One region of the Pantoea sp. PA1 genome, then DNA from elsewhere that is predicted to be linked to it. Evidence: predicted binding sites of a transcription regulator. Region 1 holds the regulator's gene; the other holds the start of a gene.
The links. Region 1 encodes PurR, which represses purine synthesis genes. Its sites were predicted from a motif close to CANGCAAACGTTTGCNTG; they were not measured.
Positions count from the first base shown of each region.

Region 2: a site for PurR is predicted at 3,619-3,636, ahead of cvpA (colicin V production protein). Genes of this name have one in related genera too.

Region 1 is NZ_JBXGEE010000001.1:974,640-989,955, reverse strand. Features, by position in the region: gene slyB (outer membrane lipoprotein SlyB) at 61-528, shown strand; gene slyA (transcriptional regulator SlyA) at 567-1,004, opposite strand; gene AC1V0D_RS04890 (DUF1656 domain-containing protein) at 1,155-1,391, shown strand; gene AC1V0D_RS04885 (efflux RND transporter periplasmic adaptor subunit) at 1,397-2,254, shown strand; gene AC1V0D_RS04880 (FUSC family protein) at 2,251-4,251, shown strand; gene AC1V0D_RS04875 (hypothetical protein) at 4,252-4,719, opposite strand; gene sodC (superoxide dismutase family protein) at 4,850-5,368, opposite strand; gene AC1V0D_RS04865 (aldo/keto reductase) at 5,452-6,348, opposite strand; gene AC1V0D_RS04860 (DUF1289 domain-containing protein) at 6,417-6,656, opposite strand; gene AC1V0D_RS04855 (TetR/AcrR family transcriptional regulator) at 6,831-7,427, shown strand; gene nemA (N-ethylmaleimide reductase) at 7,478-8,575, shown strand; gene gloA (lactoylglutathione lyase) at 8,692-9,099, shown strand; gene rnt (ribonuclease T) at 9,219-9,887, shown strand; gene AC1V0D_RS04835 (Grx4 family monothiol glutaredoxin) at 9,931-10,266, opposite strand; gene AC1V0D_RS04830 (C40 family peptidase) at 10,632-11,420, shown strand; gene cydH (cytochrome bd-I oxidase subunit CydH) at 11,468-11,557, opposite strand; gene purR (HTH-type transcriptional repressor PurR) at 11,839-12,864, shown strand; gene punR (DNA-binding transcriptional activator PunR) at 12,861-13,766, opposite strand; gene punC (purine nucleoside transporter PunC) at 13,873-15,075, shown strand.
Region 2 is NZ_JBXGEE010000001.1:1,948,988-1,964,303, reverse strand. Features, by position in the region: gene AC1V0D_RS09400 (DedA family protein) at 1-242, shown strand, start outside; gene accD (acetyl-CoA carboxylase, carboxyltransferase subunit beta) at 387-1,301, shown strand; gene folC (bifunctional tetrahydrofolate synthase/dihydrofolate synthase) at 1,396-2,664, shown strand; gene dedD (cell division protein DedD) at 2,654-3,436, shown strand; gene cvpA (colicin V production protein) at 3,700-4,185, shown strand; gene purF (amidophosphoribosyltransferase) at 4,223-5,740, shown strand; gene AC1V0D_RS09370 (UbiX family flavin prenyltransferase) at 5,854-6,423, shown strand; gene argT (lysine/arginine/ornithine ABC transporter substrate-binding protein ArgT) at 6,684-7,466, shown strand; gene AC1V0D_RS09360 (histidine ABC transporter permease HisQ) at 7,634-8,323, shown strand; gene AC1V0D_RS09355 (ABC transporter permease) at 8,316-9,032, shown strand; gene hisP (histidine ABC transporter ATP-binding protein HisP) at 9,041-9,814, shown strand; gene AC1V0D_RS09345 (sugar-binding transcriptional regulator) at 9,895-10,842, opposite strand; gene dalD (D-arabinitol 4-dehydrogenase) at 11,037-12,425, shown strand; gene xylB (xylulokinase) at 12,428-13,897, shown strand; gene AC1V0D_RS09330 (MFS transporter) at 13,925-15,205, shown strand; gene AC1V0D_RS09325 (TIGR01777 family oxidoreductase) at 15,239-15,316, opposite strand, start outside.

The sequences.
Region 1 (15,316 bases):
TTATACTGTGAGCAGGATACAGCGGTAAACGTGGCGCCTTCTCGACTAAAGGAGTTTCAGATGATTAAGCGTGTAATTGTGGTCGCTCTGACCGGTGTCATGCTGGCAGGTTGTAGCAATACCAGTACGCTGTCGGGTGATACCTACAGTGCCAGTGAAGCCAAGCAGGTGCAGAGCGTCTCTTACGGTACGTTAGTTTCCGTTCGCCCGGTGAAAATCCAGGGTGGCGATGAGAGTAACGTTATCGGTGCCATCGGCGGTGCCGTGCTGGGTGGCTTCCTGGGTAACACGATTGGCGGCGGCGCAGGTCGTAGCCTGGCGACAGCCGGTGGTGCGGTGCTGGGCGGCGTTGCGGGCCAGGGCGTTCAGGGCGCAATCAATAAAACCGATGGCGTTGAGCTGGAAATCCGCAAGGATGATGGCAACACCATCATGGTGGTTCAGAAACAGGCCGCCTCACGCTACTCCGTTGGCCAGCGTGTCGTGATGGCCTCTAACGGCAGCCAGGTCACCGTTTCACCTCGCTGAGATAGCAAAAAAAAAACCGACGCCTGGGCGTCGGTTTTTTATTTCTCTTTGTTCTGCAGTTCGAGAATGTTTTTCTCAAGCCGGGCGATAAGCGTCACCATCTGGCTGATCTCATCCCGACTGATGCCGGACAAAATGTCGTCCCGCGTCTCATCAATCACGCTCTCCACCTGCTCAATGATAGGCTCCGCCTGCTGCGTGAGTTTGATGCGCTTGGCGCGACGATCGCTGGCACAGGTCGAGCGGGTAATTAACCCTTTTTCTTCCAGCTGATCCAGCGTGCGGACCAGGGAGGGCTGTTCAATGCCAATCGCCTTGGCTAACTGGATCTGCGACTGTTCGGGCGGCAGTTGATGAATATTGTGCAGCGTCACCCAGTGAGTCTGAGTCAGCTCAAGCGGCTTCAGCCGCTGATCAATCAACGCGCGCCAGATGCGCACCAGGCGAGATAAATCCGTTCCGAGGGGCGTATCCATTTCATCTCCTTATAATTAGCTTGCTAGCTATCAAGCCAGATTCTACACTATTCTGCGAGTTTACAGGACAAATTACAAATCCCGGGCCAGGCCAGGAAATCGCGGCAGCGCTCTCCCCCTGCCGTTTGGGTTAACGAGGGATGTTATCACGTGCTCACCTCCGCTTTTTCAGGCGCGAAACCGCTGACCGATCTGGTTGTGGGCGCCTCACTGTTTTTTCCGCCGATATTCAAGGCGGTGCTCCTTGGCTTCTTTTTCTGGCTGCTGATCCACCCACTGGTGCGCGGCTGGATCTACTCCGGCGACGTCTGGCATCCCACCCTGTTTGATCTCTCCCTGTTTGTGCTGTGCGTTACCGCCGCACTCTGGCTCATCGGTCACGGATAATCGATATGAAATTTAACGCGGTAAAATATTTTTCCACCCTCATCGTCTTCGCCCTGGCGCTGCTGGCGGGGGGCTGGCTCTGGAACTACTACATGCAGTCGCCCTGGACCCGCGACGGTAAAGTGCGGGCAGAGCTGGTGGATATTACGCCTCAGGTGTCGGGCCGGATTGCTCAGCTCAGCGTCACCGATAATCAGTTTGTCCATCAGGGCCAGCAGCTGCTGACGCTCGACCCGGTGCCGTGGCAGATTGCGCTCGACAACGCAGCCGCCCAGCTGAGCAAAGCGCAGGCGGATCTGGCGAAAGCGCAGCATGAATTTAACCGGCGCGCTCATCTGCCGCGTAACATTATCTCTGCAGAAGATCTCGATGCGGCACGCCTCAGCGCCGGGGCCGCGGCTGCCAGTGCCAAAGCGGCGCAGGCGGAATGGGAGCGGGCACGCTGGAACCTGCAGCAGACGACGCTGACCGCCCCGACAGATGGCTGGATCACCAATCTGACGCTGCGGCCGGGCAACTATGCCGCGGCGGGAACGCCCCTGTTTGCGCTGGTGGACAGTCACTCTTACTACGTGATGGGCTATTTTGAAGAGACCAAGCTGCGCCATATTCATCCGGGCGCCGCGGCACAGGTGGTGCTCTACAGCAATGGCGCACAGTTGCAGGGCCAGGTGGAGAGCATAGGTCGCGCCATTTACGACCAGAGCATTGAGACGGACAGCGGTCTGGTGCCCGATATCAAACCCAATGTGCCCTGGGTACGGCTGGCGCAGCGGGTGCCGGTGCGCATTCGTCTCGACCCGCTTCCGGCACACACTGAGCTGATTGCCGGTACCAGCTGCACCATCTCCATCCAGCCATGAATATGCAGTGGCTGGCCTGGGATCAGCTGCCCTGGATTAAGGCGACGGGTGGACAGTGGCGCTACGCGTTGCGCAACGCGATATCAATGTGTCTGGCGCTGAGTATCGCCTACGGTCTGGATCTCGATGAACCTTACTGGGCGATGACCTCTGCCGCCGTCATCAGCTTTCCCACGGTCGGCGGGGCAATCAGTAAAAGCCTTGGCCGCATCGCCGGCAGTCTGGTCGGGGCGAGCGCCGCCCTGCTGATTGCCGGTCACACGCTGAATGAACCATGGCTGTTCACCTTTGCCATCGCAGGCTGGCTGGCGCTCTGCACCGGCATTGCCAGCCACTATCAGAATAATGTCGCCTACGCCTTCTCCCTGGCCGGTTATACCGCCGCCATCATCGCCTTCAGCAGCGTCAATATTACGGACATTACCGCATTGTGGACCATCGCCCAGGCGCGCGTCTGCGAAGTGATCTCCGGCATCCTGTGCGCCGGATTGATGATGATGGTGCTGCCGAGCACTTCCGATGGTGAGACGCTGATTACCTCGCTGAAACAGATGCACGCCCGGCTGCTGGAACATGCGGTCCTGCTGCTGCAGCCTTCCGCCAGTGAGGGGGTCCGCACCGCGCATGAGACGGTCATCAGCCAGATCCTGACCATGAATCTGCTGCGCATTCAGGCTTTCTGGAGTCATTATCGCTTTCGCCGCCAGAACAACGTCCTGAACTACGTGCTGCACCAGCAACTGCGCCTCACCAGCGTGCTCTCCAGTCTGCGCCGCATGCTGCTGAACTGGCCCGACGCCCCTGCCGCGCTGTTTGAGGCGCTGCAACAGCTGCTGGCGGAGCTGGCGAAACCGGACTGCGACAAATACCGGCTGGCACAGATCCTGCGCAGCGTGACACCGGCGGCGTCGGGGGACTATCGGCAGCGCGCATTCTCTCACCGGCTGCGCTACTTCTGCTGGATGTACCTCAACGTGCTGCGCTGGATCAGGCTGCTGGATCGTGCCGATGCGGATACCCGCTTTCAGCCTCCGCCGGTTCCGGCGCTGGCGCGCGACAGTGACAGTGCCGAAGCGGGCTGGAGCGCCCTGCGCACCTTCTGCGTTATCGTGCTGGGCTGCGCCTTCTGGATCAACACGCAGTGGTCTTCAGGCGCTTCCGCCCTGACTCTGACCGCGATCGCCTGTGTGCTCTACGCCTCTGCGCCCTCACCCGGCGGCAGCGTGACGCTGCTGCTGAAAACGCTGCTCTGGCTGTTTGCCTTCAGTTTTGTGATGAAGTTCGGCCTGATGGTGCAGATCAGCCTGCTGTGGCCCTTTTTACTGGTTCTGTTTCCGCTGCTGGTGACGCTGCAACTCTTTAAGTTACAGCAGAAACAGCGTGCCGGGATGTGGGGACAGTTCATCGTCTTTATGGGCTCGTTTATCGCGGTCACTAACCCGCCCGTCTGGGACTATCAGGCGTTCTTCAACGATAATATTGCCAAAGTGTGCGGGGTACTGCTCGCCTGGCTGGCTTTCCAGATCCTGCGCCCCAGCTCCGATGCCCGGCGCAGCCGACGGCATATCCGGGCACTGCGGCTGGCGTTCCTCGATCAGCTGCGGCGACAGCCCCGGCTCAGCGAAAGTCGTTTTGAATCGCAGATCTACCATCGCATCAGCCAGCTCAGTCACAGCCGGGATGAACAGGCGCGGGTCTGGCTGCTGCGCTGGGGGGTGGTGCTGCTCAACTGCTCGCATATTGTCTGGCAGCTGCGTGACTGGGATGCCGGTCCGGCGTCGCTGCTGCGGTTTCGCGATGAGAGCCTACAGAATTTACAGCAGATTATCAGCAGCCGTGGTGTGCAGCACAGCTCGCTTGATCGGATGCTGCTGGAATTGGAGGAGACGATCGCCTCGCTGCTGGCGCAGGGCAGCAACGAGGCCAGTGAACTGGCGGGGATTATCTGGCGCCTGCGCTGTTCGCTGGCACAGCTGAAACAGGCGGTTCCGGCCTGACTACTGACAATACTGCTGCTGCTGGCGGTTAAAATCGTCCTGCAGCTGTTGCAGCGTCTTGTGCCCCTCAAAACGGGTCTTATCCATCTCGGTCATCGGTTCGATCACCAGCGCTTTCTCATCCGGTGAGAAGATAAAGCGGCGCGTCAGTTCGCTGCCGGTGAAACTCTGACCGTGAATGCCGCCGCACACCATGGTCATGGTGCGGCGATAAATCGTGGTTTCAGTGAAATTGGTTTCCGTGGCGCTGCGGAAGACCTGATCGCACCCCTTCGCTTCCAGCCTGCGCACCGTGCTGCGGCTCAGCCATTCGCGACCTTTGGCAATCTTTTCGCAGGTGACACGCATCGGGCTGGTATCGATGGTGCGCTGAAGCTCCCGCCCGGTTTCAGTAACCAGTTGCGTATCATTGGGTTTATCGCATCCCACCAGCAGCAGACTCAGCAGTAATGCGCCCTTGAATTTCATGTTCCTGCTCCTTTCCCCATCACGCTTTCGTACCTGAATCAATATCATAGGGGGGAAATGCAGGGGATGGTACAACAATTAATAAACCGGCAGGAGAAAAGCGGGCGGCTGGCATAGGCCGCCCGAAAATTCAGATAACGCCGCAGGCGTAACGTGCCCCGCCGCCACCCAGCGGTTTGGGATGGTCGGCATGGTTGTCACCGCCGACATGGACCATCAGCGCTTTGCCTTTAATCTCACTCAGCGACTTCAGTCGTGGTGCCAGTACCGGATAGGTTGCGTTACCCTGGTCATCAACATAGACCGCAGGCAGGTCGCCCAGATGCCCTTCCGCATACGGCCCCAGATGTTTGCCGGTGTTAGCCGGATCGAGATGCCCACCGGCCGCCCCGGCGGCCACCACTTTGCCCTCAGACTCGCCCGGCTCACAGCTGCCTTTGGCATGGACATGGAATCCATGAATGCCCGGCGTCAGTCCTTTCAGATCTGGGGTGAACTGCAGACCATACTCTGTCTCATCAATCTTTACGGTGCCCAGCGATTTTCCTATGCCCTCAGCGGTGACCTGATGAACCGTCACCTGTTCACTGGCGGCGTGGGCTGACCCACAGGCGATCAGCGCGAATAGCGCGACTGCTTTCATTTTCATGATGACTCCGTTTGCATACCAGGGTGTGCAATAAGTCTGGTCGCTGTTGCGCTATTCTGCTGAGAATTGACGCACTTTTACGCTCAGGGCACATCGTAGCCCAGCGCGGCCTTACGAATGCGGAACCACTGCTGACGTGACAGCGTCACGCTCAGCGCACCGGCCGCGTCGCTGACCCGCGCCGTTTTGCCCGACCCGATGATCGGCAGCGGACGCGACGGCAGCATCAGAATCCAGGCATAGACCACCTGATCCAGGCTGCTCGCCCCGATCTCCTGGCGCACATGCTCCAGTTCATCGCGCAGTGGCTGGAAGTGGGGATCGTTAAACAGGCGACCGCCCCCCAGACAGGACCAGGCCATCGGCCGGATACGCAGTTGCTGACACTGATCCAGCGATCCATCCAGCAGTCCGCTCTGCTGCACAGGGGAGATCTCCAGCTGGTTAGTGACCAGCGAGAACGGCAGGCGGGACTGCAGCAGGGAGAACTGGGCCGGGGTAAAGTTGGAGACGCCAAAGTGCAGTACCTTGCCGCTCTGGTGCAGAGCCATAAAGGCATCGGCGACCTGATCCGCGTCCATCAGCGGATCGGGACGATGGATCAGCAGCAGGTCGAGACGATCGGTGTGCAGGTGACGCAGCGAATTTTCTGCGCTCTGGACGATATGCTCTTTATCGGTGATGTAGTGACCGATCTGGTTTTCCGGGCGGGCGCGGGTAGCGATGCCGCATTTGGTCACAATCTGCAGCCGATCGCGCAGGCCAGGAGCCAGCTTCAGCGCCTCACCAAACGCCGCTTCACACTGATAGTCACCATAGATATCGGCGTGATCAACGGTGGTAATACCGAGGCTGAGGTGATGCTCAATAAATGCGAGCCGCTCCTGAGGCGACATGCCCCACTCCATCAGACGCCAGTACCCCATAACCAGCGGTGAAAAATCGGGCCCCTGCAGAGCAATGGCTTGCGGTTGTGACATGACGATCTCCCTGTTGCACGTTGGCTGACATTAGCGTGTCAGAGAGTATAACGGAAAGCGCCAGGCCGTCAGAATAACTCCGGCTGCTGCGGTGCGGGTGGCTCTTCGCCCTTTTGCTGGCGCAGCAGACGCTGACGCCGCATCTGGCACAGGCGAATCACCTCGCGCTTCTGGGCATCACTGAAGCGCAGCCAGTTAAACCGCTCATCGCGGCTGCGTAAACATCCCAGGCAGTAGCCGCGCGCATCGCTCTCGCAGATGCCGCGACAGGGGCTGGGAACCGGGAAAAACTCAAGCTGCTCGGCCACTACGTCTCCGGAGTCACAGAATAACCAGTCAGAGTAACAGCGTAGCCTGGTTGCACAGAAAATGAGCCTCAGCCGGTCACAATAATCGGGTTGTCGCGCGAATGGGTGAACACTCTGTGCCATCGTGTGGGCCGATCGTTGCAACCGACCGACTGGTCTACTACTCTCAGTGCCATGAATAAGACGCCACAACGCAACGAAACCCGCGAGCACCTGCTTCAGACAGGTGAGCAACTCTGTCTGCAACGCGGGTTCACCGGAATGGGCTTAAGCGAACTGCTGTCACAGGCGGCCGTACCGAAAGGCTCCTTCTACTATTACTTCCGTTCCAAGGAGGCGTTTGGCGTGGCGTTACTGGAACGCTATTTTGCACGCTTCCTGCAGGATGTGGAATTACAGCTCAGCCGGACGGATGGCACCCCGCGCGAACGCCTGCTCAACCACTTCCGTTTAGCGGTCGATCTGTTCGTTCAGCAGGGCCACATTGTGGGTTGCCTGGGCGTGAAAGTCTCTGCGGAAGTCTGCGATCTCTCTGAGCCGATGCGCGATGCCCTGCAGCAGGGTGCGGCGAAAATCACCGCGCTCTATGCGCGGACGCTGACTGAGGCGGTGCAGCAGGAGTCGCTGAACCTGCCGCAGCCGCCTGCACAGATGGCGGAGTTGCTGTCGCTGCTCTGGCTGGGTGCCAGCCTGCAGAGCAAAATTTCCCGCGAGGCGCAGCACCTGCGCCTCGCACTGAGTACCATCGAACAGTGGCTAGAACGCCACTGATTTTTAAAAAACGTGTTTGTAGACGACTGGTCTACTAATCAGGAGCTATTATGGCGAGTACCCAGCTGTTTCGTCCGCTGAAAGTTGGCGCAATTACCGTCCCAAACCGCGTCTTTATGGCACCGCTGACCCGTCTGCGCAGCATTGAGCCAGGCGATATCCCGACGCCGATGATGGCGGAATATTACCTTCAGCGCGCCAGCGCCGGTCTGATCATCACCGAAGCCACGCAGGTCTCTTTCCAGGCTAAAGGCTATGCCGGTGCGCCGGGTTTACATACGCAGCCGCAGATTGCGGCGTGGAAACGCATTAACGAAGGCGTCCATCAGGCGGGCGGCCACACCGCCGTGCAGCTGTGGCACACCGGTCGTATTTCCCACAACAGCGTTCAGCCGGAAGGTAAAGCCCCGGTCGCCCCGTCGGCGATTGCGGCGGGTACCCGAACCTCACTGCGTGCTGAAGATGGCAGCGTCTACCGCGAAGAGACCTCAGAGCCACGCGAACTGACGATTCCTGAGATCCAGCAGATCGTGGCCGATTTCGGTCAGGCGGCTGCGAATGCGCGTGAAGCGGATTTTGACCTGCTTGAGCTGCACTCGGCACACGGTTACCTGATTCATCAGTTCCTGGCCCCGGATTCCAACCAGCGTACCGACGAATATGGCGGCAGCATCGAAAAACGCGGTCGTTTCGCGCTGGAAGTGGTGGATGCGGTCATTGCAAACTGGTCAGCCGATCGTATCGGTATCCGCGTTTCGCCGATCGGCAGCTTCCAGAATCTGGATAACGGCCCGGATGAAGAAGAAGCGGCGCTGTGGTACATCGGCGAGCTGGCGAAACGCAACATCGCCTACCTGCACCTTTCAGAACCAGACTGGGCCGGCGGCAAGCCTTACACGGATGCCTTCCGTCAGAAAGTACGTGACCTGTTCCCGTGTGCGATTATCGGTGCCGGTGCCTACACGGTCGAGAAAGCGGACGATTTGATTGGTCGCGGTCTGATCGATGCCGTCGCGTTTGGTCGCGACTACATCGCGAACCCGGATCTGGTTGAGCGTCTGCAGCAGGATGCTCCTCTGAATCCTCAGCGTCCGGAAAGCTTCTATGGCGGCGGCGCGGAAGGCTACATCGACTACCCGACACTGTAAACCTGTCTGGCTGCCGTCCGGGACGATGACGGCGGCCATTATTCAATGGCGATTTTCATCGCTATACTTAGCGCCTGGGTCATCCGGCGATGGCGTTTTACTTCAAAGAGGATGTTATGCGTTTACTACATACCATGCTGCGCGTTGGCGATCTGCAACGTTCAATTGATTTCTACACCCGTGTGCTGGGCATGCGCGTGCTGCGTCAGAGCGAAAACACCGAATATAAATATACCCTGGCTTTTGTGGGCTACACCGACGAGAGCGAAGGCGCGGTTATCGAACTGACCTATAACTGGGGCGTGGACAAGTATGATCTCGGCAACGCCTATGGTCATATCGCGCTGGGCGTGGATGACGCGGCTGCCGCCTGCGAACGTATCCGTCAGAATGGCGGTAACGTGACGCGTGAAGCGGGCCCGGTGATGGGTGGCTCCACCATTATCGCTTTTGTTGAAGATCCGGACGGCTACAAAATCGAGCTGATCGAAAACAAAGATGCCGGTAAAGGCCTCGGCAACTGATCCTGCCGCCAGCCTGCCCTCCCGGGCGGGCTGAATCCCCTTCTCTGCGCTTCATCTGCTGCACCCGGCCCCGTTTTTTGCCATAATGCGCGCTGCCCTTTTCCTGCAACGAGATCCTGATGTCTGAATCGAATTCCCCTAATGCACTCAATCAACGTTTCCGTGGCTTCTATCCGGTGGTCATCGACGTGGAAACCGCCGGTTTCAACGCACAAACCGATGCGTTACTGGAAATTGCCGCTATCACGCTGAAAATGGATGAAGAGGGATGGATTCAGACAGACCAGACGCTGCATTTTAACGTCGAACCTTTTGTCGGCTCGCTGCTGCACCCTGAAGCGCTGGCCTTTACCGGTATCGATCCCGCTAATCCGCTGCGCGGTGCCGTCAGTGAATATGAAGCGCTGCACGCCATTTTTAAAATGGTGCGCAAGGGGATCAAGGACAGCGGCTGCAATCGCGCCATCATGGTGGCGCACAACGCCACGTTTGACCTGAACTTTATGTCTGCGGCGGCTGAACGTGCCAGCCTGAAACGCAACCCGTTCCACCCCTTTGCGACCTTTGACACGGCAGCCCTGAGTGGGCTGGTGCTGGGTCAGACCGTGCTGGCGAAGGCGTGTATCGCTGCGGGAATGGAGTTTGACAGCAGTCAGGCACACTCGGCGCTGTATGATACGCAGCAGACCGCAACGCTGTTCTGTGAGCTGGTGAATCGCTGGAAGCGGTTAGGTGGCTGGCCCCTGCCCTTTGCCGAAGGCGATGCAGACACCAGCGCCTCCGTCTGAGGAATGCCACAACGAAAAAGGCCGACATTGCGTCGGCCTTTTTTTATTCTGCTTCTTTAAATTTTTCTGCGGTCTCTTTAATCAGCGACTGCAGTTCACCACGCTGTAACATCTCAACGATGATGTCGCATCCACCGACCAGTTCACCGTCTACCCACAGCTGCGGGAAAGTTGGCCAGTTGGCGTACTTTGGCAGCTCTGCACGAATGTCCGGGTTCTGCAGAATATCCACGTAAGCAAAACGCTCACCGCAGGCTGACAGTGCCTGCACCGCCTGTGCAGAGAAGCCGCAGCTTGGCAGCTTCGGAGAACCTTTCATGTACAGCAGGATCGGGTTTTCTGCGATCTGGCGCTGAATTTTTTCTACAGTACTCATAATTGCCTTCCTTAATTCGTCACTTCGTGTTTGTTTATTGTAGCGACTTCGCAGCGTGACTGAAAACGAGATTTTGATCGCTGCCTGCTGAAATCGCCATCCTGGTTAAGTCATGACAGGCACAGCGTGAATTCCTGATTATTAACAGCCGGTAACAGATTAATAATTCGTAATAATTTCGTTGATATAAGACGCTGAAAATGTTCATTTTCAGCACAATCGCGTGGGTTGCAAAGATTAACAATAAAAGGCATTACAGTTTTTAAAAGAACTGGACTAGAATGGCTTCGGCGCTGATCCTGGATCAGATTAATCTCAACTTTGTCGCGGTGCGTAGTGGCCCTGACAACTTAACTACTTAATGGACTATGCGTTTAATCATTACGCTTTTTATGCTGGCCTTTGCGCAACTGTTCTTCAACATCGCCGCCGCGTCTCCGCACGCTCCGGTGAACGTCAGTACGCATAAAGCAGAGAAAAAGAGTGCGCGCGAGGATGAGCGCCGCAAACGTCGCGTGGTGAAAACCACGACAAAAAAAACCCGTCTCAGCCCGGTTCAGAAGCTCAAAACGAAAAAACAGAAAAAAGTTGAACTGACCGCTAAACAGACACCTGCCAAAAAAACCTCGCTTAAGACCGCCCGACTCAGCACCAAAGAGAAAAAACGCTACGGCCACCAGCGCCTGCTGAAAAACGCGGATGCCAGCGAGACCGGCACCATTAAAATGAGCAAATCTCACCGTCAGCGCTACCAGAAAGCGCGTGAAACAGCGATGACCAAGCTCATGGGCCAGCTGGGCAAACCTTATCAGTGGGGCGGCACCTCCCCCCACACCGGCTTCGACTGCAGCGGATTGGTCTGGTACGCCTATAAAGATCTGGTGAAGTTTAAAATTCCGCGCACCGCTAACGAGATGTATCACCTGCGTGACGCTGCCCCTATCAAACGTGAGTCACTGGAAAAAGGCGATCTGGTCTTCTTCCGCATTAATGGCCGCGGAACCGCGGATCACGTCGGGGTTTACCTGGGTGACGGCAAGTTTATTCAGTCACCGCGTACCGGCAAAGATATTCAGATCAGTGCGTTAGGGGAAGATTACTGGCAGCGTCACTACATAGGTGCGCGTCGTGTAATGACGCCGAAAACCATTCGCTGAGCTGATGCAGTGTCAGAAAAAAGCCGAGAGAAGTCCCGGCTTTTTTATCAGTGCAGTACAGCGGTAAAACTAAAGGCCACAATCATCAGCAGGCAGCCGACAGTGGTCATTAACGCCAGTTTAAGATCGGTACTCATGGGTTGCTCTTTAACCACGTAATCATTGTGGTTATTCTATTTTCCCACAGCCGTGGGTAAAAATCTCGTTTTATCCGTTCAGCCTTGTTAGAATCCCGCCCTTGTTGCGCAACGCGCGCAGCCCTGATTCCGTTTGCGCACTTTTTCAGGCATTTATTCTCCGTCGGCCGCCGGTTTAATGCGCCATAACACGGCATTTTTGCGGAAAATACCCTGAGCAGACGCAAACGTTTAACACTACGCTTATCATACAGTTAGATAAGTCCTGGAGTCCGATTTTCATGGCAACAATTAAAGATGTGGCAAAACGCGCTGGCGTCTCCACGACCACGGTTTCGCACGTCATCAATAAAACCCGCTTCGTGGCTGAAGAGACGCGCGATGCGGTCTGGCAGGCGATCAAGGAACTGCACTACTCGCCGAGCGCCGTGGCGCGCAGCCTGAAGGTGAATCACACCCGGACGCTGGGGCTGCTGGCCACCTCCAGCGAAGCGCCCTATTTCGCTGAGATTATCGAAGCGGTCGAGAATCACTGTTTTGACAAAGGCTATACGCTGATTCTGGGGAATGCGCATAACGATCTGCAAAAACAGCGCGCCTACCTCAGCATGATGGCGCAGAAGCGCGTCGATGGCCTGCTGGTCATGTGCTCTGAATACCCGGACGACCTGCTGCAGATGCTGGAAGAGAACCGCAATATCCCGATGGTGGTGATGGACTGGGGCGAGTCGCGTGCCGACTTCACCGATACGGTGCTGGATAACGCCTTCCAGGGTGGCTATCTGGCGGGACGCTATCTGATTGAGCGCGGCCACCGCGACATCGGCGCCATCCCCGGTCAGATGGAGCGCAACACCGGGGGCGGACGTCATGCCGGTTTCCTTAAGGCGCTGGAAGAGGCGGGCATTCAGCCGCGCGCCGAGTGGATTGTGCAGGGTGACTTTGAGCCGGAGTCGGGCTATCAGGCGATGCAGCAGATCCTGTCGCAGAAGCAGCGCCCGACGGCGGTGTTCTGCGGTGGCGACATCATGGCTATGGGGGCGATTTGCGCCGCTGACGAGATGGGTCTGCGCGTTCCGCAGGACATTTCGGTGATCGGTTATGACAATGTGCGCAACGCGCGCTATTTTGCGCCTGCACTGACCACCGTCCATCAGCCCAAGGCTCAGCTGGGTGAGAAGGCGCTGGATATGCTGCTTGATCGCATCACCAGCAAGCGCGAAGTGTCACAAACGATTGAAGTCCATCCCACGCTGATTGAACGCCGTTCAGTTGCGGATGGTCCGTTCCGCGACTATCGCCGTTAATCCTCGCTTAACCACTCCTGATTAAGCGTTTGCGCATCACCCAGATAGCTGAGTAACCAGCCTGTTGCCGGTGATGCGCGATCCTCTGCCCAGCTGACACAGCAGGGGCTGTCCGGAAACGCCTGCGGCAGCGTCAGTTCCACCAGCGCGCCGCTGTCGAGCAGTGGCCGGGCCAGATGGCCCGGCACCATCGCCACGCACAATCCCGCCTGCACACACTCCAGCCCGGTTTGCCATTCCGGCACCACCAGCCTGCGCTGATTGTCCAGCGTCCACGTCATGCGCCGCGGCAGCGCCCGTGACGTATCCTCCAGCACCAGCGACGGCCAGTGACGCAGCGTGTCATCATCAATCCGGGTCGCCTGCGTCAGAGGATGGTCGGGTGCCACCACGCAGCGCCAGTTGAGCTTCCCCATATCCCGGAACGCAAACCGTCCGCCAACCGGTATCGCCTGGGTCGCGCCAATCGCGACATCGACCCGGCCATCGGCCAGGGCATCCCAGACCCCGTTGAAGACCTCATAACTGATGTGCAGCTCCATGTCCGGAAAGTGGCGATAAAAATCGTTAACCAGCTGCCGGGTACGCTGCGGTTTGGCGATGCGATCAACGGCAATGCTTAGCTGTCCGCGCCAGCCGTTAGCCAGCTGCTGACACTGCTGCCGGGTTGCGAGCATTTTTTTGATGACGCTGCGCCCTTCCCTGACAAAATGCTCCCCCGCCGGGGTCAGTACCACTTCACGGTGCTGACGCTCAAACAGCGGCACCGCCAGCCAGGTTTCCAGCTGGCGAACCGTATAGCTGATGGCAGACGGCACCCGATGTAACTCCTGCGCGGCGGCGCTGAAACTGCCCCCGCGTGCAACCGCGTCAACCACTTCCAGTGCATACTCTGACCACATAATCTGCCTTCAAAAATTTTAACAGCAACCGGCAAATATTACCGTTTCACAGCCGCAAACGCACCTTTTACACTCTGCCGCGTTTACCCTGCAAAATGAGAATCTGATGTTGTCGAATATAGGATTTATGCCCTACCTCGCTCTGCTCAGCATGCTGGGCTTTTTAGCCACCGATATGTACCTGCCCGCCTTTGGCGCGATGCAGGAGACGTTCCGCACCTCGCCCGGCCTGATCAGCGCCAGCATGAGTCTGTTTCTGGCCGGCTTCGCCTGTGGTCAGCTCTTCTGGGGCCCGCTCTCCGATCGCATCGGCCGTAAACCCGTGCTGCTGGCCGGGCTGGCACTGTTCGCCGCTGGCTGTGCGGGTATGCTGTGGGTGAATGATATCTTTCTGATGCTGGCGCTGCGCTTCATTCAGGCGATAGGCGTCTGTGCTGCCGCCGTAAGCTGGCAGGCGCTGGTCATCGACCGCTATCCGGCGGCGCGCGCCAGCAAAGTGTTCGCCACGATCATGCCGCTGGTGGCCCTCTCACCGGCGCTGGCACCGCTGCTTGGGGCATGGCTGATCGGCCATTTCCACTGGCGTTCGATTTTCCTGGTGCTGACCCTGATTGCGGTGGCGCTGATTCTGGTCACGCTGCGTCTGCCCACGGTGAAACCCGCTCCGCAGGAGAAAGGGGCACAGCCGGGCTTCTTCACGCTGCTTAAATCCCGCGTCTACAGCGGTAACGTACTGATCTACTCCGCCTGCTCCGCCAGCTTTTTTGCCTGGCTGACCGGCTCACCCTTTATTCTGGCGGGCCTGGGCCTTTCCCCCGCCGACATTGGCCTGAGCTATCTGCCACAGACGCTCGCCTTTTTAATCGGTGGCTTCGGCTGTCGCGCCCTGCTCAACCGCTTTAACGGCGCACAGCTGCTGCCCTGGCTGCTGGGGGTCTACAGCCTGAGCATTCTGGCACTGTTTGCGGTCGCGCTTTCGGGTCAGGGAACGCTGCTCAGCCTCATGGTGCCGTTCTGCGGAATGGCGCTGGCTAACGGAGCGATCTATCCGATTGTGGTCTCCAGTGCGCTGATGCCCTTCCCGCACGCTACCGGCAAAGCCGCCGCGTTGCAGAATACGCTGCAGTTAGGCCTCTGCTTCCTCGCCAGCCTGGCGGTGTCGGCGGGATTAACTCAGGCACTGCTGACCACCACGCTGATTATGACAGTGACGATTCTGCTCGCCCTGATCGGGTACGTCATGCAACGCGCCGCAAGCGCACAAACTGTTGTTGCCACTGCGCAACCTGCCTGCCAGGATAATCATTAAGACGCTAACCTTTTAGTTAGCGCCCTAACAATAAGTCATTGAATATTGACCCGCGTGAGAATATACTCATCCGGGTCAACAAATCTGTAATAAATCAACAATATAATAACGTAATAATCTGATTGGCACGCTGTTGCCGGGACGGTATTCGCACGCGTTATTCCCTCTTACCGGCCCTGCTTCAGCCTGTTCCAGTCCTCTGTATCTTACAGATAATCGGTTTGCGGAATCCTCCGTGACG
Region 2 (15,316 bases), 970 kb from region 1:
TTGCGCCGTTTGTTGCCGGTATGGGCCATATGTCCTATCGCCACTTCGCGCTGTTCAACGTCACCGGTGCGCTGTTATGGGTCCTGCTCTTCTCCTATGCGGGCTACCTGTTTGGCGATCTGCCGGTGGTGCAGGAAAACCTGAAGCTGTTGATTGTGGGCATTATCCTGGTCTCCGTCCTGCCGGGCGTCATCGAAGTCTGGCGTCATCGCCGTCAGGCTAAACAGCAGAAGCTGCCCTGAGACTTTGCTCAGGGGTAAGACCAGATTTTTATCCACAGTCTGAACAGGTTGTGGTTTAATGAGCGACATTTACCGTCTGCTGAAGCGGTTTTCAGCAGTATCAAGACGACTGGACCAGGTCAGTTTTAAACAGAAAGGTCATCAATGAGCTGGATTGAACGAATTCTTAATAAAAGCACCACGACGCCTGCGCGCAAAGCCAGTATCCCGGAAGGGGTCTGGACCAAGTGTGACAGCTGTGGCCAGGTTCTCTACCGCGCCGAGCTGGAGCGTAATCTCGAGGTCTGCCCGAAGTGTGACCATCACATGCGTATGCACGCCCGTGAGCGTCTCGGCAGTTTCCTCGACCAGGGCACCATGGTTGAGCTTGGCAGTGAACTCGAGCCGAAAGATCTGCTCAAGTTCCGCGACTCCAAGAAGTACAAAGATCGTCTGGTCGCCGCCCAGAAAGACACCGGCGAAAAAGATGCATTGATCGTGATGAAAGGTCAGCTACACGGCATGCCGGTTGTTACGGCCGCCTTTGAATTTGCCTTTATGGGCGGTTCAATGGGCTCTGTGGTCGGCGCGCGTTTTGTCCGTGCGGTTGAGCAGGCGTTAGAAGATAACTGTCCGCTGATCTGCTTCTCCGCCAGTGGCGGTGCGCGTATGCAGGAAGCGCTGATGTCGCTGATGCAGATGGCGAAGACCAGTGCGGCGCTGGCGAAAATGCAGGAGCGCGGTCTGCCTTACATTTCCGTGCTGACTGACCCGACCATGGGCGGCGTTTCCGCCAGTTTTGCCATGCTGGGTGACCTCAACGTGGCGGAACCGAAAGCGCTGATCGGCTTTGCCGGCCCACGCGTTATCGAACAGACCGTGCGTGAAAAACTGCCGCCAGGCTTCCAGCGCAGTGAGTTTCTGATTGAAAAGGGCGCGATCGACATGATCATCCGCCGTCCGGAAATGCGCTACAAACTGGCAAGCCTGCTGGCAAAAATGATGAACCTGCCGGCACCGCTGCATGACGGTGAACAGTCCGCCCCTGCGCCGACTGAATCGGAAAGCAACGAGGCCTGACAGGAGATAGAGAGGCGCGTCCACCGCGCCTCTTACCAATGCACCGTATACCGCAGCAGCAGTCTGCCGGGTATCAATAAGCAAAACGGGACATATGGACAATCTTCACCTTCCTCAAGCCACGTCGCCTTTGGCCACGTGGCTTTATTATCTTGAGCACCTGCATACCCAGGCGATCGAACTGGGTCTGGATCGCATTCGCCAGGTGGCACAACGTCTCGACCTGCTGAAACCCGCCCCCTTTGTTTTTACCGTCGCCGGTACCAACGGCAAAGGCACCACCTGCCGCACGCTGGAAACCCTGCTGATGGCCGCAGGCTACCGGGTTGGCGTCTACAGCTCACCCCATCTGGTGCGCTACACCGAGCGCGTCCGGGTTCAGGGAGAGGAGCTGAGCGAAGCGCAGCACTGCGCCAGCTTTGCCGAGATTGAAGCGGGACGGGCAGACATTTCACTGACCTATTTTGAATTTGGCACGCTCTCCGCGCTCAATCTGTTTCGCCAGGCGAAGCTGGATGTGGTGATCCTTGAGGTGGGCCTCGGCGGACGACTGGATGCCACCAATATCGTTGATGCTGATGTCGCCATCGTCACCAGCATTGCTCTGGATCATACCGACTGGCTTGGCCCGGATCGCGAAAGCATCGGGCGGGAAAAAGCGGGTGTGTTCCGGGCAGGCAAACCGGCGGTGGTGGGTGAGCCGGAAATGCCGCAGAGTATTGCCGTGGTGGCGCAGGAAAAGGGCGCTAAGCTGATGCAGCGCGACCGTGAATGGTCCTTTCATGCGCAGGCGGAAAGCTGGTCGCTGCGGGATGCGGCCGGTGAACTGAACGATTTGCCCCTGCCGCAGGTGCCGCTGCCCAACGCGGCGACGGCACTGGTGGCCCTGCGCATGTCCGGGCTGGCGGTCAGCGAGGCGCAGATTCGCGCCAGCCTGCCGCTGGCGATGCTGCCAGGACGTTTTCAGACCATCAGTGAATCCCCGCGTGTGATTCTGGACGTGGCGCACAACCCGCATGCGGCGGGCTATCTGGCTTCACGACTGGCCGCCCTGCCGGCACGCGGCAAAGTGCACGCGGTTGTGGGTATGCTGCATGATAAAGATATCGCCGGAACGCTGGCGGCGCTGGCTCCGGTGGTGGATGCCTGGTACTGCGCGCCACTCGATGGCCCGCGCGGTGCCACGGCGCAGCAGCTGCTGAGCAGCCTGCCGCAGGGCGAGGCGTTCAGCTCGGTTGAACTCGCCTGGCAGCAGGCGCGTCAGCAGGCCGCGCCGCAGGACGTTGTGCTGGTTTGTGGGTCATTCCACACCGTGGCGCAGGTCATGGAATCGATTGAAACGGAGAAAGGACGTGGCAAGTAAGTTTCAGAACCGTTTAGTCGGCACGATTATTCTGGTCGCCGTTGGCGTGATTGTCCTGCCAGGGCTGCTGGATGGTCAGAAAAAGCATTATAAAGAGGAGTTCGCGGCGATTCCGCTGGTGCCAAAACCGGACGACCAGCAGGACAGCGAAATGGTGCCGCCGGTCACGCAGTCGCTGCCGTCGCAGCCGCCGGAAGGGGCGGGCAATGCGGTGAGCAGCAGTAACGGCAGCGGTAAAACCAACGTGACGGCGGAACAGGGTCGCACCCAGCCGGAAGAGGAGAGCGATCCGGCTGTGGTCTCGCCGCCGCCGGTTCATCAGTCTGCGCCTGCGCAGACGGTCACGAAGCCGAAGGTCACCGAGCAGCAGAAAGCCAGAGTAACCGAGCAGCCTAAGCCGAAGCCTGTGGAACAGCCGAAGCCGAAAGTGACAGAGCAGCCGAAGCCGAAGCCAGCTGAACAGCCTAAAGCGGTTGAGCAGCCGAAGGAAGAGACGGCACCGAAAGCGGCAGAAACCACCGCGCCGGCAGGACAGGCGTATGTGGTGCAGCTGGGAGCGCTGAAAAACGCCAGCAAAGTGAACGAGATCGTGGCACAGCTTCGGCTCTCGGGTTATCGCGCCTTTACCGTGCCGTCAACGCCGGTGCAGGGGCAGATTACCCGTATTTATGTCGGGCCGGACGCCTCTAAAGCTAAAATGCAGAGCGCAGTGGGCGAGCTGAAAAACATCTCCGGACTGGGCGGTGTAGTGAAACCCTACAGCGCCCGCTAATCGGGTGATTGGCGCTGCCGATAGCAGTAACAGGCAGCGTCTTTTACCGGCTGGCGCGTTCATTTATAGCGCAGCGTGACGGAAAAAGTGACGATTTTCAACGGCATGAACGGCTGAGAATCACCCGGGCGATAGCGAATTTTTTTATCGCCTTTTTTATGGATGCAGAAAAGGAAAACCGCTACGCAAACGTTTTCTTTTTCTGTTAGAATGCGCCCCGAACTGGATGCAGGGGTGCAATTGCACTGGCGCTGGAAGAGTTCATGATCTGGATTGATTACGTCATTATTGCGGTAGTTGGTTTTTCGGCTCTGGTCAGCCTGATTCGTGGGTTTGTCCGGGAAGCCTTATCTCTTGTTACCTGGGGATGCGCGTTTTTTGTCGCCAGTCATTACTACGCCTACCTTGCAGTCTGGTTTACAGGTTTTGACGACGAACTGGTTCGTAACGGTATCGCCATCGGTGTGCTGTTTGTGGCAACCCTGATAGTCGGGGCCATAGTGAACTACGTTATCGGCACGCTGGTGGAAAAAACCGGCCTGTCGGGAACCGACCGGGTGTTGGGAGTCTGTTTCGGGGCGTTGCGTGGTGTGCTGATTGTGGCCGCTTTGCTGTTCTTCCTTGATACATTCACTGGCTTTTCCAAAAGTCCGGACTGGCAACAGTCTCAACTCATTCCCGAGTTCAGTTATATCATCAGGTGGTTTTTTGATTACCTGAAAAGCACGTCGAGTTTTTTACCCCGGTGATGTGACCGGGAGTGCGGCTTAATGAGGAAATGACAACATGTGCGGTATTGTCGGAATCACCGGTTTCATGCCGGTCAACCAGTCGATCTATGACGCGTTAACGGTGCTCCAGCACCGCGGGCAGGATGCCGCAGGCATTTGTACTATCGATGCGCTGAAATGTTTTCGCCTGCGAAAGGCAAACGGCCTGGTCAGCGACGTTTTCGAAGCACGTCACATGCAGCGTCTGCAGGGCAACATGGGCATTGGTCACGCGCGTTATCCTACGGCGGGAAGCTCCAGTGCCTCTGAAGCGCAGCCTTTCTACGTCAACTCGCCCTATGGCATCACTCTGGCGCACAACGGTAATCTGACTAACGCCCATGAACTGCGTAAGCACCTGTTCGAAAAGGGTCGCCGTCACGTTAACACCACGTCAGATTCTGAAATCCTGCTGAACATCTTTGCGCAGGAACTGGATCGCTTCCAGAACGATCCGCTGGAAGCCGACAACATTTTTTCTGCGGTTGCAGCCCTGCATCAGCAGGTGCGCGGCGCTTACGCCGTCGTGGCGATGATCATCGGACACGGCATGGTCGCCTTCCGCGATCCTAACGGCATTCGTCCGCTGGTCCTCGGCAAGCGCGTCATCGCTGACGGCCGTACCGAATATATGGTTGCCTCAGAGAGCGTGGCGCTTGATACGCTGGGCTTTGAGTTCATCCGTGACGTGGCGCCGGGTGAAGCGGTTTATGTCACTGAAGAGGGCCAGCTGTCGACCCGTCAGTGTGCTGAAAACCCGAAAAGCAATCCGTGCCTGTTCGAGTATGTCTATTTTGCACGTCCCGACTCGTTCCTAGACAAGATTTCGGTCTACAGCGCCCGTGTCCGTATGGGCACCAAGCTGGGTGAAAAAATTGCCCGCGAGTGGGAAGATCTCGATATCGACGTGGTGATTCCAATCCCGGAAACCTCAACCGATATCGCGCTGGAAATTGCGCGTATTCTCGATAAGCCCTATCGACAGGGCTTCGTGAAGAACCGCTACGTCGGCCGCACCTTTATCATGCCGGGTCAGCAGTTACGTCGCAGCGCAGTACGTCGTAAGCTCAACGCGAACCGCGCGGAATTCCGTGATAAAAACGTGCTGCTGGTGGATGACTCCATCGTGCGTGGCACCACTTCCGAGCAGATTATTGAGATGGCGCGTGAAGCGGGCGCAAAACGGGTTTACCTGGCGTCAGCGGCCCCGGAAATTCGCTTCCCGAACGTCTACGGCATCGATATGCCGAGCGCCACGGAGCTGATTGCCCATGGCCGCGAAGTGGAAGAGATCCGTCAGCTGATCAAAGCGGATGCGCTGATTTTCCAGGATCTCAACGATCTGATCGAAGCGGTGCGTGAAGAGAATCCGGATATTACCCAGTTTGAATGTTCGGTTTTCAACGGCGTCTACGTGACCAAAGATGTCGATCAGCAGTATCTGGAGTATCTTGAGTCGCTGCGTAATGATGACGCGAAAGCGCTTCAGCGCCAGAACGAAGTCGAGAACCTCGAGCTGCACAACGAAGGCTGATATCCCCGACAGGCGGACAGCACAGAACAGGGCGGGAGCAATCCCGCCCTGTTTGTTTTCAGAAATCGTCCGGCCGCGTTATGATGGTGCATTAGCGGAGACAAGGTTGGACTATGAAACGACTCATCATTGGCATCTCTGGCGCAAGCGGGGTGATCTACGGCGTGCGCATGCTGCAGGTGTTGCAGCAGGTGGAAGAGGTGGAAACGCATCTGGTCATGAGTCAGGCGGCGCGACAGACGCTGGGACTGGAGAGCGACTACTCGGTTCGCGACGTACAGGCGCTGGCCGATGTGGTGCACGATGTGCGCGATATTGCCGCGAATATCTCCTCCGGGTCGTTTAAAACGCTGGGCATGGCGATCTTACCCTGCTCGATGAAAACCCTGTCGGGCATCGTTCACAGCTACAGTGACTCCCTGCTGACCCGGGCAGCGGACGTGGTGTTAAAAGAGCAGCGTAAACTGGTGTTGTGCGTGCGCGAGACCCCGCTGCATGTCGGTCATCTGCGCATGATGACCACGGCGGCCGAACTGGGGGCTATCATCATGCCGCCCGTCCCGGCGTTCTATCACCGTCCTGATACCATCGGGCAGATCATCGACCAGACCGTTAATCGCGTTATCGATCAGTTTGATATCGACCTGCCGGAAGATCTGTTTATGCGCTGGCAGGGTGCATAAAGTTCCGCGGGCGCACTTAATTAGTGCATAAGCGCGCCCCGGATCACTCTTCGTGCATCTGACGCACCAAAAGTTAACATCATCGCTTTTTCTCTTTTACTTCACTGCTATATTCCCCCCTATAAACAGGCGGTTTTCACCGCACTGGCGTCACGCTAACTGCGTGGATAACTTGCAGATCTGGCATGAAACATGCAGATTAATTAGCGCATTCACATCACGAACCACATAACAAAAAGCACTTCACTTGAGGGTAATCTATGAAAAAGCGTGTTCTGGCTCTTTCCCTGATGCTGGGCTTATCCAGTGCTGCCAGCGTCTTTGCAGCGGTTCCGGGGTCGATCCGCATCGGTACAGATCCAACTTACCCACCGTTTGAGTCGAAAAACGCGCAAGGCAAGTTAGTGGGCTTCGATATCGACCTCGCTAACGAAATCTGCAAACGTATCCATACCCAATGTACCTATGTCGAAAGTGATTTCGATGCGCTGATCCCTTCACTGAAAGCGAAGAAAATTGATGCCATCATCTCCTCACTCTCCATCACAGCAAAACGTCAGGAAGAGATCGCCTTCTCAGAAAAACTCTACGCCGCCAACGCACGTTTAGTGGCACCGAAGGGATCAAAAATCGAGCCGACGATTGAATCGCTGAAAGGCAAAAACATCGGTCTGCTGCAGGGCACCACACAGGAAACCTATGCCAATGAGAACTGGCGGCCAAAAGGGGTGACGATTACGCCTTATGCGAACCAGGATCTGGTCTATCAGGATCTGAATGCGGGCCGTATTGATGCCGCTTTCCAGGATGAAGTCCAGGCCAGCGAAGGCTTCCTGAAGCAGCCGGTGGGCAAGAACTACGCGTTTGCCGGTCCGGCGGTAAAAGATGACAAGATCTTTGGTGTCGGAACAGGCATGGGGCTGCGTAAAGATGACAGCGAGCTGAAGGCCGCTATCGACAAAGCCTTTACTGATATGCGTAAAGATGGCACCTACGACAAGATTGCGAAGAAATACTTCGATTTCAATGTGTACGGCGACTAACCATCCTGTCGCTTTATCCTCTGGATGCTGAAGCCCGCCGGAACGGACGGCTTAACACCGCTGCGCCTTGGGGGCGGATGGCAGAGACGCCAGAGTGATAAAGCTAAACTGCCCGTCGATGTCTGGCGGGCAGCGTTTTGTTTTCACCCCACGACAGGACCCTTTCGATGCTGTATGGCTATTCTGATGTAATTCTCAGGGGCACACTGGTGACGCTGGAACTGGCGCTCACTTCCGTCGTGCTGGCAGTGCTGCTGGGGCTGATCGGCGCAGGCGCGAAACTGTCGCGCAGCCGGCCTCTGGCGATGATTTTTGAAGGCTACACCACGCTGATCCGTGGCGTGCCCGACCTCGTATTAATGCTGCTGATCTTCTACGGTCTGCAGATTGTCCTCAACCAGATCACCGATGCGCTGGGCATGGCGCAGTTTGATATCGACCCGATGGTCGCCGGTATCATCACGCTCGGCTTTATCTATGGTGCCTACTTTACTGAAACGTTCCGGGGTGCCTTTATGGCGGTGCCGAAAGGGCAGATTGAAGCGGCCACCGCGTTTGGCTTTACCGGTGCGCAGGTATTTCGCCGCATTCTGTTCCCGGCCATGATGCGCTATGCGCTGCCCGGCATCGGTAACAACTGGCAGGTGATCCTGAAAGCCACCGCGCTGGTCTCGCTGCTCGGACTGGAAGATGTCGTGAAGGCGACGCAGCTGGCCGGAAAAAGCACCTGGCAGCCGTTCTATTTCGCCATCGTGGCGGGCGTGATTTACCTGCTGTTCACCACGCTGTCGAATGGCGTGCTGTGGTGGCTGAACCGGCGCTATACGGTAGGCGTGAAGAGGGCGACTTATGATTGATATTATTCAGGAATACTGGAAATCGCTGCTCTGGACAGACGGTTATCGCTTTACCGGCGTGGCGATCACGCTCTGGCTACTGATCCTCTCGGTCGCCATTGGCGGATGCCTGGCAATTCTGCTGGCGATTGCGCGGGTTTCCCCTAATCGCTTTATCAGTTTTCCGGTCTGGCTCTTTACCTACGTGTTCCGTGGCACGCCGCTCTACGTGCAGCTGCTGGTGTTTTACTCCGGGATGTACACGCTGGAGATTGTGAAAGGCACGGAGTTGCTGAATGCCTTTTTCCGCAGTGGCCTGAACTGTACGTTACTCGCCTTTACGCTTAACACCTGCGCCTACACCACGGAGATCTTTGCCGGGGCCATTCGTTCGGTGCCGCACGGGGAGATTGAGGCGGCGCGGGCATATGGCTTCTCGACCTTTAAACTCTATCGCTGCATCATTCTGCCGTCGGCGCTGCGTACGGCGCTGCCAGCCTACAGCAACGAAGTGATTCTGATGCTGCACTCCACGGCGCTGGCCTTCACCGCGACGGTGCCGGATCTGCTGAAAATCGCGCGGGATATTAACTCCGCGACCTATCAGCCGTTCACCGCCTTCGGCCTGGCGGCGGTGTTATACCTGATTATCTCTTACGTGTTGATCAGCCTGTTCCGCCTGGCGGAACGCCGCTGGCTGGCTCACGTGAAACCCTCTTCATCGCATTGAGTAGAACTATGGCTGACAATAAATTAAGCGTCACCGAATTGCATAAACGTTACGGTGAACATGAAGTGCTGAAAGGGGTCTCGTTAACTGCTAAAGCGGGCGATGTGATCAGTATCATAGGATCGTCCGGTTCAGGGAAAAGTACCTTTTTACGCTGCATCAACTTTCTCGAAAAACCGAGTGAAGGCAGCATCGTCGTCAACAACCAGCAGATCAACTTAGTCCGTGACAAAGATGGTCAGCTGAAAGTGGCTGATAAAGAGCAGCTGCGCGCATTGCGCACCAGCCTGACCATGGTGTTCCAGCACTTCAATCTCTGGAGCCACATGACGGTGCTGGAAAACGTGATGGAAGCGCCGATTCAGGTGCTGGGACTGAGCAAGGCGGAAGCGCGTGAACGGGCGATCCGCTATCTCGATAAAGTCGGCATTGACGCACGGGCACAGGCGAAGTATCCGGTTCATCTCTCGGGTGGTCAGCAGCAGCGTGTCTCGATTGCGCGTGCGCTGGCCATGGAGCCGGAAGTGTTACTGTTTGATGAGCCGACCTCGGCGCTCGATCCGGAGCTGGTAGGCGAAGTGCTGCGCATCATGCAGAAGCTGGCTGAGGAGGGAAAAACCATGGTCGTCGTTACCCATGAGATGGAGTTCGCCCGCCACGTTTCCAGCCACGTCATATTCCTGCATCAGGGCAAAATCGAAGAGCAGGGAGCGCCTGCGGAGCTGTTCGGTAACCCGAAAAGCCCGCGACTGCAGCAGTTCCTCAAGGGATCGCTGAAGTAACGGATAGCGGGGCGGACAGGTGCGGGAAGCAGGGCATCGGCGTGACGTGCCCTGCGCCGGTACGCTGCCTGCCCGCTGCGTCACGTCTGCAGTAACTTCAGCGCCGTGTCCTCGTCGGTCACCAGACCCGATACCCAGCCGCCCTGTAAGGCGGCCCGGATCGCCGGATACTTGCGTTCGCTACCGGCAAAGCCAATGATTTTGCGCTGTGTCTGGCTTTCCAGATGCACGCTGGTCAGGAGTTCATCCGTTTCCCCCCACACGCGTTCACCCTCCTGATTGAAAAAGTGACCGAGCATCTCGCCTGCGACGCCACGCGCATTCAGCGCCTCAACCTGCGCATCGGTAATAAATCCCTCGGCGTTCAGCGGACAGCCTGGCATTACCTCGCCAATCCCGACAAAGGCTACGTCTGCCCGTAAGGCGCGTTTGGTGACGCGCTGATACACCTTATGCTGCACCCACATCGCTTTATCTTCAGGCGTGTCGGCGTAGAGGGGGGCCGGAATAAAGAAATACTTACCCTGCATCTTTTCGGCCATCTTCAGCGGGACATCATAACGTGTCCCGGAATCATCCCGCGCGATGGCGCCAATCATCGAAACGCAATGATGCTGCGGGCGATCCACCCAGGGCAATGCGTCGATGATCGAGCGTAAGGTTTTACCGGAACCAATGCCAAAGACCTGTGGCGCTTCCTCACTGATGAACTGTGCCATTACCGCCGCCCCTTCGACGGCCAGCATTTGCTGAATGGCCTCCTCGTTCAGACTGGCCGAGGGCACGACGCGACAGAGTTCCAGACCAAACTTCTCCTGGACCTCACGCGCCAGCTGCAGACAGTGCGTGACGGGGTGATCGATTTTTACGTTCACCATGCCCATTTCACGAGCACTGGATACCAGACGCTGCGCCACCTGGCGCGATAACCCCAGTGCCTGCGCAATCTCCTGCTGTGTCACGCCCGCAACGTAATACATCCACGCGGCACGCGCGGCCAGCTCCTGCTTTTTCTCTTCTCTGCTCATCACGCTGTTCCGTCGAATTCAGAGAGACATCTTAACGCGAGCTGGGCAAAAAGCGCTAACCGGGCAAAAGCCCAATAAAAGAGCAAAAGTATTATTTGTGACAGAGCTCGCAGAAGGATCCGCGTAATGAACACTATGCTAACGGCTATCGGGCAAATGCCCCTCACTGTGGCAAATGTTTAATTGAGGCGATTATGACCAATCAATCCGTGTGGATGCATATCGGCGCAGGATCATTTCATCGGGCACATCAGGCGTGGTATCTGCATCAGCTGCGTAAGCAGGGCGACGAAAGCTGGGGCATCGCGCTGGGCAATATCCGTCAGGACGCCGCGCCGCTGCTTGATCAGCTCGCGCGGCAGCAGGGCGAATATGTGCTGGAAACCGTAACGCCCGAAGGTGAGCGCGACTATGAAACCATCACGTCGCTGCGCAAAATTTTGCCCTGGGACAGCGACATCCGCGCGCTGATTGAGCAGGGCGCCCGTGCGGAAACACGTGTGATTAGCTTCACCGTGACAGAAGCGGGCTACTACCTGACGCCCGCGTTTACGCTGGATCTCAGTCAGGCGGACGTGAAGGCCGATCTGGGTGGCGATATCCGCACCCTCTACGGCGCACTCAGCCGCATTCTGACACAGCGGGTTGCCGGGGGCGGGGCACCGGTCACGCTGCTGAACTGCGATAATCTGCGCCACAATGGCGAGCGTTTTCGTGACGCCTTCCTGGCGTTTCTGACGGCCAAAGGCGATACCGCGCTGGCCGACTGGGTGCGTACACAGACCCGCTCACCGAATACCATGGTCGATCGCATCACCCCGCGACCCACCCCGCAGGTGGCCGAACGCGTGCAGGCGGCGACCGGCAGGGCGGAGGGTGCCGCAGTGATGGCCGAATCTTTTATTCAGTGGGTCATTGAGGATGATTTCATTGCCGGGCGCCCGGCACTGGAAAAGGTGGGCGTTGAGCTGGTGGAATCGGTGCTGCCGTGGGAAGAGGCGAAAATTCGCATCCTTAATGCGACCCATGCCGCGATTGCCTGGGCGGGTACGCTGATTGGGCTGAACTATATCGATGAGAGCACCCGTCATCCGGCCATTTATCAACTGGCGCACGACTACGTGACCCAGGATGTCATTCCCTCACTGTCACCCAGCCCGCTCGATCTGGCGGATTATCGCGATGTGGTGCTGGCCCGCTTCAGTAATCCCTATATTCAGGACACCAATCAGCGCGTCGGTGCCGATGGCTTGTCCAAAATTCCCGGCATGGTGACGCCAACCCTGCAGGCGTGTTACCAGCGCGGCGTGCAGCCGACCGCAACGGCGGTGATCCCGGCACTCTTCTTCCTGTTTATGCAGCGCTGGGCCAGTGACGACTTACCCTATCCCTATCAGGATGGTGCGCTTCAGGCCGAAACGCTGCGTAAACAGTTCGCCAGCGCCGATCCGCTCCGTGCGTTCCTGAGCGATCGCGCGCTGTTTGCGGAACTGGCGTCCGATAAGGCGTTTCATGAGCTGGTGACGCGCCAGGTGGCGAATCTGCAGCAGTGGCTGAAGCAGCCTGAACTGGCGGCGGTGTAATCATGTATCTCGGTATTGATATCGGTACCTCCGAGCTTAAAGCGCTGATCGTGAACACGCAGGGTGAGATTGTGGCGTCTCAGCACGCCACGCTCAGCGTGCAGCGTCCGCATCCTCACTGGGCAGAACAGGAGCCTGAACGCTGGTGGCAAGCCTGCTGTGAGGTTCTGGCGGGATTGCGTCATCAGTCTCCTCAGGCCTGGGCTGAGATTCGCGCGATAGGATTGTCCGGTCAGATGCACGGGGCCGTGCTGCTGGATGCCGGAGGCAGGGTGCTGCGTCCATGTATCCTGTGGAACGACACGCGCAGCGCATCACAGTGTGAAAGGCTGGCGAAGCAGCATCCCCGGATGATAGCGATCAGCGGCAATATGATTATGCCTGGCTTCACTGCACCGAAGCTCTGCTGGGTCGCGGAACATGAGCCAGAGATCTTCAGCCGTATCGATAAGGTGTTGCTGCCGAAAGATTACCTGCGCTGGCGTCTGACCGGACGCTTTGTCACTGAGCCTTCGGATGCTGCCGGAACGCTGTGGCTCGATGTATCCCGGCGTGACTGGTCGGACGAACTGCTGGCCATCACCGGACTGACGCGTGCCGCCATGCCTGAACTGGTGGAAGGCAGTGCAGTAAGTGGACATCTGCAGGCGACACTGGCGAGCGAGTGGGGCTTATCCACCTCAGTCACGGTGGCAGGCGGTGGCGGGGACAATGCCGCGTCGGCCGTCGGGGTAGGCGCGGTGAACGCCGGGGATGCTTTTATCTCACTGGGGACGTCCGGGGTGATTTTTGTGGTCAATGACCGCTTGCAGGCGGATCCGCAATCCGGGGTGCACGCCTTTTGCCATGCGCTGCCGGGCCGCTGGCATCAGATGAGTGTGATGCTCAGCGCCGCCAGTTGTCTGCGCTGGCTGTGCAATCTGCTGTCAGTGAGTGAAAGCCAGCTGATGGAGGAGATGTCTCAGCTCAGTGATAAACAGCTGCGCAGTGCCCCGATTTTTCTGCCCTATCTCTCCGGGGAGCGCACCCCTCACAACGATCCTGACGCTTCTGGCGCTTTCTTCAATCTGCGCCATGAAACGCCGCGCGCCCTGCTGGGCTATGCGGTGATTGAAGGCGTGGCATTCGGACTGGCTGATGGGGCAGAGGCGCTCGGCGAGGCCCGGCACCCCATTCAGCAATACAGCCTCACCGGTGGAGGCGCGCGCAGCACGCTGTGGGCGCAATTGATTGCCGATGTGCTGCAACTGCCGGTTGTTACTCACCCGGCCAGCGCCTCTGGCGCGCTGGGGGCGGCACGTCTGGCGTGGCTGGCTGATGGCGGTGCTGAGCATGAGGTGTGTCTGAAGCCGCCAGTCCAGGCGCGCTATCAACCGGACGACGCTCGCGCAGCCGTGCTGCAACAGCGGCTGCGTCTGTTCCGGGAACTCTACATCCAGCAGCAACAGGTGCGTAACCTGCTGCCTGCCTGACGACTAACCAAACAGAAGGTGATTGTGATGCAATCGAACGAATACTGGTTTGGCTTACCGAAAAAGATGTTCTGGGGCTTCCTCGCTATCGCCATCTTTATGGCGGGTGATGGCTTTGAAATGGCGTTTCTGTCGCGCCATATTACCGATATGGGCTTTTCGCCCGCGCAGTCTGCCGTCGTGTTCACCTTCTATGGTCTGGCAGCCGCGCTGGCAGCCTGGGCTTCGGGCGTGGTCGCCGAGCTAATCACGCCGCAGCGCGCGATGATGATTGGCTTTGTGCTGTGGATCGTCATGCATGCCCTGTTTATGTCACTTGGGCTTGGGCTGCGTAACTATCCCCTCATGGTGCTGTTTTACGGCATTCGCGGGCTGGCTTATCCGCTGTTTATCTACTCTTTCATGATGATGCTGGTGCAGGTCTTACCGCGCGAGAAACTGGCGGCGGCGACCGGCTGGTTCTGGGCGATGTATTCAATCGGCATTGGCGTGGTGGGCAGCTATCTGCCCAGTCTGACCATTCCGATGCTGGGGGAGACAGGAACGCTGTGGCTGGCTATCATCTGGGTAGCCTGTGGCGGGATTCTTGCCTGGTTCAGCCTGCGCAACGTGCCGGTAGATCGTTCCCGCGTGAATCTGCCGATGCGTGACAAGATGACAGAGATGTCGCGTGCCGTGACCATCCTGTTCACCAATCAGCATGTCTTTTATGCCTGCCTGATTCGCATCATCAACACGCTGTCGCTGTTTGGTTTCGCCATTATCATGCCACTGCTATTTGTCGATCGTCTCGGCTTTACCATCTCTGAATGGCTGCAGATCTGGGCGGTGTTCTTCTTTGTTACCATCTTTACGAATATCTTCTGGGGCCTCACCGGTGAGAAGCTGGGCTGGATCCGTCAGGTACGCTGGTTTGGTTGCCTGGGAATGGCTATCTCCAGCCTGACCTTCTATTACCTGCCGCTGTATGTAGGACATAATTTCTGGGTGGCATTAATTCCTGCGGTCATGCTGGGGATCTTTGTCGCCGCGTTTGTGCCGATGACCGCCGTCTTTCCGACGCTGGAGCCGCATCACAAAGGGGCAGCGGTCTCGATTTACAATCTCTCCGCGGGACTCAGTAACTTTGTGGCACCGGCTATCGCCTCTGTCATGCTGCCATTCTTCGACATCGTCGGAGTGGTATGGGCCTACACCGCGCTGTATGTGTTCGCTGGCGTGCTGACCTTCATTATCCGCGTGCCACAACCGGGGCACACGCGGGAAGAGAAGGCGATGCAGTCGCGGGTCGCCGGACAGCGAAGCTGATTACCCCTGCGGCGGCCCTGGGCCGCTGCAGGGTTATCCTGCGACATCCTGCAGGGCTTCCTGCAAATCGTACCAGCGGAAGCCGAAACCAGAGGCTTCCAGCCGCTTCGG